Regions from separate parts of the Rhodoferax sp. LS1P39 genome, predicted to be linked through region 2. Evidence: riboswitches for the same ligand, from Rfam matches in the RefSeq annotation. Region 2 holds a riboswitch; the other holds the start of a gene.

Region 1 (3,404 bases), on a different contig from region 2:
AGTGAACGTGGCTTTGCGCAGGGCGGCGTTCAGGCGCAGATCCCAGGCAGCACTGAGGGCGTGGCGCGACTCCAGCTCCAGCCCCTGGCGTTGGGTCGGGTCCAGGTTGACGTTGGCACCGAAGGGGCCGTAAGGGCCGTTGCCCGCCGGGTCGTAACCAATTTCGTGCTGGAGCTTGCTGCGGTACACCCGCACATCCACCTGGCTTTGCTCCAGCATCCAGCGCGCACCCAGCTCCATGTCGCGCGAGGTTTGGGCCTGCAGCGACACGTTGGGGTTGGTGAACGAGAACTCGTCCACATTCGCCAGGCGGAAGCTGCGGCCCACGCGGGCGTAGACGGTCACATCGGCCCCCACCGGCTGGCTCAGCCCCAGGTCCCAGGCGTTTTGACGTTCTTTCAGGTTCGATGCCGACGCAGCCTCGGCCTTTTTCATTTCTTCCGTGCGCCAGCCGATGCCCAAGCGGGTGCCCGTGGCCGCCAGCGTGAAGTCATTTTTGGCATACAGCGCTGTGCTGCGGGCGGTGGCCACCGTGCCCACGGGGGTGAAGCTGGACTGGGTGGTGGTGCGCTCCCACTCGCCCTTGTCCGCACCGATGAAGAACACGTTGTCCGACGCACCGACCTTGCGGGCATTGCGGGCGCGCAGGCTGACATTGGACGCATACACGTCGTAACCGTAGGGGCTGCCGTAGGCCACGCTGGTGTATTTTTTGGTCCGCTGGTTGGCATCGGCAGCCAGTTGCCAGTCGCCCACCGTGGCTTCGGCAAACACACCGGCATTGTCTTTCTTGAAAGAGCCGAAGTCGGTTAAGGATTGGGCCTGGCGGGGGTTGGCAGCGTACTGCGCTGCTGTCAATGCGCCTGGCAAACCGCTGTCCTGGTCGTTGCGGCCCGCGCGCGCACCCAGGCGCAGCCATTCGTTGCGCCACTGCCCCGTTACCGCCAGGGCTTGCGTGCTGGAGACGAAATTGTCGCGGTGGCCGTCGCTGCGGCGGTCTTCGGCCGACACGTCCAACGAGAACCCGCCGGAGGCGATCACGGCATTGGCCCGCAGGTCTTTCAATTGGTGGCTACCGACGGCGGCGTACACCTCTGCCGAGCTCACCCGCTGCACACCCATGGCCGCCTTGGTGGTCACCACGATCACGCCACCAGTGGCACCTTCGCCGTACAGCACCGCACCGGTACCGCGCAGAATTTCAATGCGGGCGACCGATTCAATTGGGATGGAGGCCAGCCCGGCGGTAGCCATGTCAGCCTCGTTCAGGCGCAGGCCGTCCACGATCACCACCTGGTTGCTGTCGGCCGTAACACCAAAACCGCGCAGGTCCAGGCTGTAGTTGTTGCCGCCCGAGATGTCCAGGCGGCCCACCACGCCCAGCAGCCTCATGACCGCTTCATTCACCGTACCGGCACCCGAGGCCTGGATTTCTTCTGCCGTGATGACGCTCACGCCAAACGGCAGCGGGGCGGCAGGCTCAGCGAACCGGGTGGCCGTGACCACCACCTCTTTGAGCAGCGTCTGTGCGGTGGAAGGCAATGCAGCGGCCAGGGCCAGGGGCAGCACGGCCAGGCGCGCAGGAGTGAATACAGTTTTCATGAAAGACATTCATCAGCAATAGGCTTGCCCCGGCGTCCCCGCCAGGGCTTCAGCGTCAAGGCGGCGCGCTACTGACAACAGCAGACGCACCACCACCTTGTTGGCCGGTATCCGGGCTGGCGGAAGGCTCGCACCGTCTTCCCAGGCAGCAAGTACCCAGTGACTGTGTGGTGAGAGTGGAATCGGATGATTCATCCGCTTTACCGTTGCGGGGGCAGCGCAGGCTGAGTGGTGGTGTGCACCGCTTCCTGCTTCCCGTTGAACTGCGGCATGTGAACCATGCCGCGAGCACCAACACGGGCATTTTAAGCCCTGCATAGCTACCACTAGAATGTGCAAGCTTATGGTCACCCCCACCCAAATTGAACAAGTTGCAGAACGTACCGAGCGCCTGCTGGTACGTTACCGCGAGTTGCAGCGCGCCAACCAGTTGCTGACCGAACAGGTCGCCACGCTGGCCCACGAGCGCGATTCGCTCAAGTCCCGCCTGGGCGCTGCCCGCGCCCGCATCGACGCGCTGCTGGAACGCCTGCCCCAGATCGGCAACCCGCCCGCCATACGCCCCGCCCCCCGCAAGGACGCAGAATGAAGCAGCTCGACGTGCAAATCCTCGGCCAAAGCTATTTGCTGGGCTGCCCGGAGGGCGGTGAAGCGCGCCTGCTGGAGGCCGTGAAGATGGTGGACACCGCCATGTGCGCCATCCGCGACGGCGGCAAGATCAAGGCCCGCGACCGCATCGCCGTGCTGGCCGCGCTGAACCTGGCCTTCGACCTGACCGACCGGGGCCGCGCGCCGGTGCGCCCTGCACCCGTGCAGTCCGAGGCCGCCAACGACGACGACCCGGTGCTGACCACCTTGATTGAGCAACTCGATCTGGCTTTAGGCGACGACGGGCACCTTATTTAGCCTAGAATTGGCCCGTCTGCGGTGCATGCCGGGCTTTATATTTCCTTGAACCAATGCTCCATGAGCCCGGGCCTGGAATATCCCCTGGGGAGCGTGATCATCTCGCGTTAGATGAACCCAACTTCAGGGTGACCTAGCCCACCTGAACCCCGGTTCAGGATGCCGGTCCGGTGGCTTCCGCAGACACCTTATTCCCCCACCCTCACTGGCTCCAAGCGCTCCTCGTGCTCCACGGCCAGTCGGTCCCTGGCCTCCGCGATGACCCGGTCCAGGTCGTCACTGGGCACGCCGGGCGCACATAAAAACCCCTGGTACTGGTCGCACAGCAAACGCTGCAGCAGGTCGCGCTGGGCCAGAGTTTCCACCCCTTCGGCAATCACCGTGAGCTTGAGCGCGCGGCCCATCTGGATGATGGCGCTGACGATGGCCTGGTCGCTCTCGTCATCCGGCAGGCCGCTGATGAAGGAGCGGTCGATCTTCAGCTTGTGGATGGGAAACTTCTTCAAATACGCCAGGCTGGAGTAGCCAGTGCCAAAGTCGTCGATCGACAAAAACACCCCCAACCCTGCCAGCGCCCGCAGCCGGGCCAGCGCCTCGTCGGCATCCTGCACCAGGATGGATTCGGTCAGCTCCAGATCGAGCAGCGCCGGGTCGAGGCCGGAATCCGCCAAGGCGTGGGCCACGCGGTCGACAAAATCGCTTTGCTGGAACTGCAACGCCGACACATTGACCGACACGGCACGGGCATGGCCCTGGCGCTGCCACTGCGCCGCCTGCCGTACGGCTTCATTCAGCACCCAGGTACCAATGGTCACAATGAAACCCGACTCTTCGGCCACCGGAATGAACTGGCCCGGCGACACCCAGCCCCGCTCGGGGTCCTGCCAGCGGATCAG
Region 2 (3,404 bases):
TGACTAAAAAGGTGTCGGAGTAGGTGCTGGTGCTGGCGTTGTACGAGCGGCCATATACGCCGTAGCCGCTGCCGTCGGAACCGTTCGTGTCGGTCCACACGATCACCAGGTTGCCGTTGGCGCTGGCGGCAATGTCGGGATACTGCTGGGTACCCGATTGCGCGGTGGCGGCACCGGGCGTTTTGCTGATCAGCGTCTCACCACCCACCTTGGCACCGGTGTTGTCCCAGCGCTGCAGGTACACGTCGTAATTGCTGTTGATGTAGGACACCCAGACGGTGGCAAAGCCGCCGGTGTAGCCCGCCACGGCGTTTTGGTACTGGGTACTGGCCGTGACGGTGCTGACCACAAAGTTGGCACCCTGGGCCACACCGGTGGCGTTGAAGCGCTGCCCGATCACGCCTTGGCCGGAACCATCCACGCCGCTGTCGTCGTCCCACACGATCACAAATCCACCGTCTGACGTGGCGGCCACGTGGGGATAGTCTTGCGCGCTTGCCGTGGCCGTGTTGGCGCGGAATTCGCCACCCAGCGGCACGCCCGACGCGCTGAACCGCTGGTAGTACACCCCCCAGGTGTTGTTGGCATCCTGGTCATACGACTGCCACACGGTGACATAGCTGCCATCGGCCAATACCGCGGTATCGGGGTTGCTTTGCGTGTTGGCGTTGAAGGTGTTGACCGTGGATTCAGGATAGAGGCTCATGGCACGAAATCTCCGAGGTGTAAGAAGGCGGCCTTAGGCGCGCCAAAGCAAGTGGCGGAACAAGTTCAATGGGTGCAAAACGGGGGGCGTGGCCAGCCGGGCTGGGCGCCGGGGGCTTACGAAGGCAGGGGAATGGGGTGCGTCGGACAGGGGCATCCGTGCGATACCGGCGCAACCCGCTGCGCGGGCAGGGAGCAGGCCGCGCCGCTGGAGTGGCTAGCGTGGCAGCGGGGGCTGGAGCAGCCCCGGTCGATGATTTTCATTCAAAAATCTCCCCTGTTTCAAGGCGACATCCACTGCGTGAATTTTTGTGAACGCCTTATTTCAGCCTGTAAAGCAATCTTCGCACCAGTTACTTATGTCGTTGATTTGCATGGAGAAAACGGAAATATGTCACGAAGCTTGTAATAAATATCGACACTTGTTACTTCTGGTTGTTGTTTTATGGCAACGATATGTAACGACGGCATCGTCCAGGCTCGGCAAAACGGCTGCTGCTACACTGAAAACTTCAATAGGTGTCTTGCAGCTTGCGCGCTGCGGATTAAACGGGAAGTTGGTGAAGCGCAGTAGTTGCTACTGCGCCATGCCCACGCTGCCCCCGCAACGGTAAACAGGTCAAAGCGAGGCCCGGGACGTATGTCCCCACCACTGTGCAAGTGCATGGGAAGGTGGCCCCGCAGCAGAGTCTCCACTCTGCACCTGTGAGCCCGGAGACCGGCCTGCTGATTTAGCGTGACTTTGCGGCGGGCGAAGATCTCAGCAGGCCCCCGCGCAACTCTGTCCCAGTACAGGTCCGTTTGCGTCCCGCCTACTGATCCCTTTCCCCATCCCCAGTCACACCGTTCCACAACCACGCGGCGGGCGTGCAGGGGTCAACCATTTACTATTTTATTTATAGCTGCTCACGCTTAATCCATAAGCACAGAGGGGCTATTTGATGCCTAAAACCTGCCATGCGTTGCTGGTGGCTGCGCCTGCGTCCGGCCAGGGCAAAACCACGGTGACAGCAGCGCTGGCCGCCTGGCACCGCAGCCAGGGCCGCCGGGTGCGCGTGTTCAAAACCGGCCCCGATTTTCTGGACCCCACGATTCTGGAGCGCGCCAGCGGCCACCCCGTGTACCAGCTCGACCTGTGGATGGGCGGCGAGGCCCACTGCCGGGCGCTGCTGCACACGGCAGCGCTGCAAGCCGATGTGATTCTGGTTGAGGGCGTGATGGGTCTGTTCGACGGCACGCCCAGCAGTGCCGACCTGGCCCAGGCCCTGGGCCTGCCGGTGCTGGCCGTGATCGACGGCTCGGCCATGGCGCAAACCTTTGGTGCCGTGGCGCACGGCCTGTCCACCTTTCGCCCTGGCCTGCAGTTTGCCGGAGTACTGGCCAACCGCGTCGGCAGCGCCAGCCATGCGCAGATGCTCCAAGACAGCCTGCCAACAGGCCTGCGCTGGTTTGGCGCCATGCCGCGCTCTGCCGAATTCGCGCTGCCCGAGCGGCACCTGGGCCTGGTGCAGGCCTCTGAGGTGGCGCATCTGGACGAGCGCATCGCCCTGGCCGCCCAGGCCATCGGGCCTAGCGTGGAGGGGATGGCCAGCCCGGTGCGGTTTGAGCCCAGCCCGTCAGAGATCGCGCCCCAGCTGCTGGCCGGTGTGCGCATCGCAGTGGCACGGGATGCCGCTTTCTCCTTCATTTACGCCGCCAATCTGGATACGCTGCGCGCGCTGGGGGCCGAGCTGGTGTTCTTTTCGCCCCTGGCCGATGCCAGCTTGCCCGACGCGCACAGCCTGTACCTGCCCGGCGGCTACCCCGAGCTGCACCTCGCCACCCTGCACGCCAACCAGCCCATGCGCGCAGCCATCCACGCCCACCATTTGGAGGGCAAGCCCACCGTGGCCGAGTGCGGCGGCATGCTGGCGCTGCTGGACAGCTTGGCGGGCCATGACGGCACCCCCGTGCCCATGTGGGGCTTGCTGCCCGGGACCGGGACGTTGCAAAAACGCTTCGTCAACCTCGGCATGCACGCCGCCCAATTGCCCGAGGGGCGGCTGCGCGGCCACAGCTTCCACCATGCACGCATGGACACGCCGCTGCCTGCCACCGCCTTTACCGAGCCGCAGCGCGAACGCAGCCACGCCGAGCCGGTGTTCCGCCGCGGGCGGCTCCACGCCTCGTTCATGCACCTGTACTTTCCGTCCAACCCCAACGCCGTCGCCAAGCTCTTCGCGCCCGCCTGACTAACCAAGACCTCACCATGGAAATCGAATCCCCACCGCTGCTGCGCGACACCCCCAAGCCCCAGGGCGAACGGCGCGGCCTGGTCATCGTGCACACCGGCACCGGCAAGGGCAAAAGCACGGCTGCATTCGGCCTGGCCCTGCGCGCCCATGGCCGGGGCAAGGCGGTCAAGGTCTACCAGTTCATGAAGGTGCCCACCGCGCGCTTTGGCGAGCACCGTTTGTTTGAGCAGCTAGGCATCCCCATCGTCGGGCTGGGCGACGGTTTCAGCTGGAAAAGCCGCGATCTCGACCACTCCGCCGAGCTGGCCCAGGCCGGCTGGGCCCAGGCTGAAGCCACGGTGCGCGCGGGCGAACACTTCATGGTGGTGCTGGACGAGATCATGTACCCGCTGCGCTACGGCTGGATCGCGCTGGAACCCGTGCTGGCCTGCCTGCGCGAACGCCCGCCGCACGTGCACGTGGTGC

The links. Region 2 has a riboswitch for cobalamin ahead of AC097O_RS02715 (cobyrinate a,c-diamide synthase). Riboswitches for the same ligand answer to the same signal wherever they lie in the genome.
Region 1: another riboswitch for cobalamin. It lies ahead of AC097O_RS03855 (TonB-dependent receptor); the one in region 2 lies ahead of AC097O_RS02715 (cobyrinate a,c-diamide synthase).

What each region holds. Positions count from the first base shown of each region.
Region 1 is NZ_JBWMAV010000002.1:102,585-105,988, forward strand. It holds gene AC097O_RS03855 (TonB-dependent receptor) at 1-1,602, opposite strand, end outside; cobalamin riboswitch at 1,688-1,913, opposite strand; gene AC097O_RS03860 (DUF904 domain-containing protein) at 1,946-2,191, shown strand; gene AC097O_RS03865 (cell division protein ZapA) at 2,188-2,508, shown strand; gene AC097O_RS03870 (sensor domain-containing protein) at 2,697-3,404, opposite strand, start outside.
Region 2 is NZ_JBWMAV010000001.1:610,230-613,633, reverse strand. It holds gene AC097O_RS02720 (beta strand repeat-containing protein) at 1-706, opposite strand, end outside; cobalamin riboswitch at 1,206-1,446, shown strand; gene AC097O_RS02715 (cobyrinate a,c-diamide synthase) at 1,647-2,936, shown strand; gene cobO (cob(I)yrinic acid a,c-diamide adenosyltransferase) at 2,954-3,404, shown strand, end outside.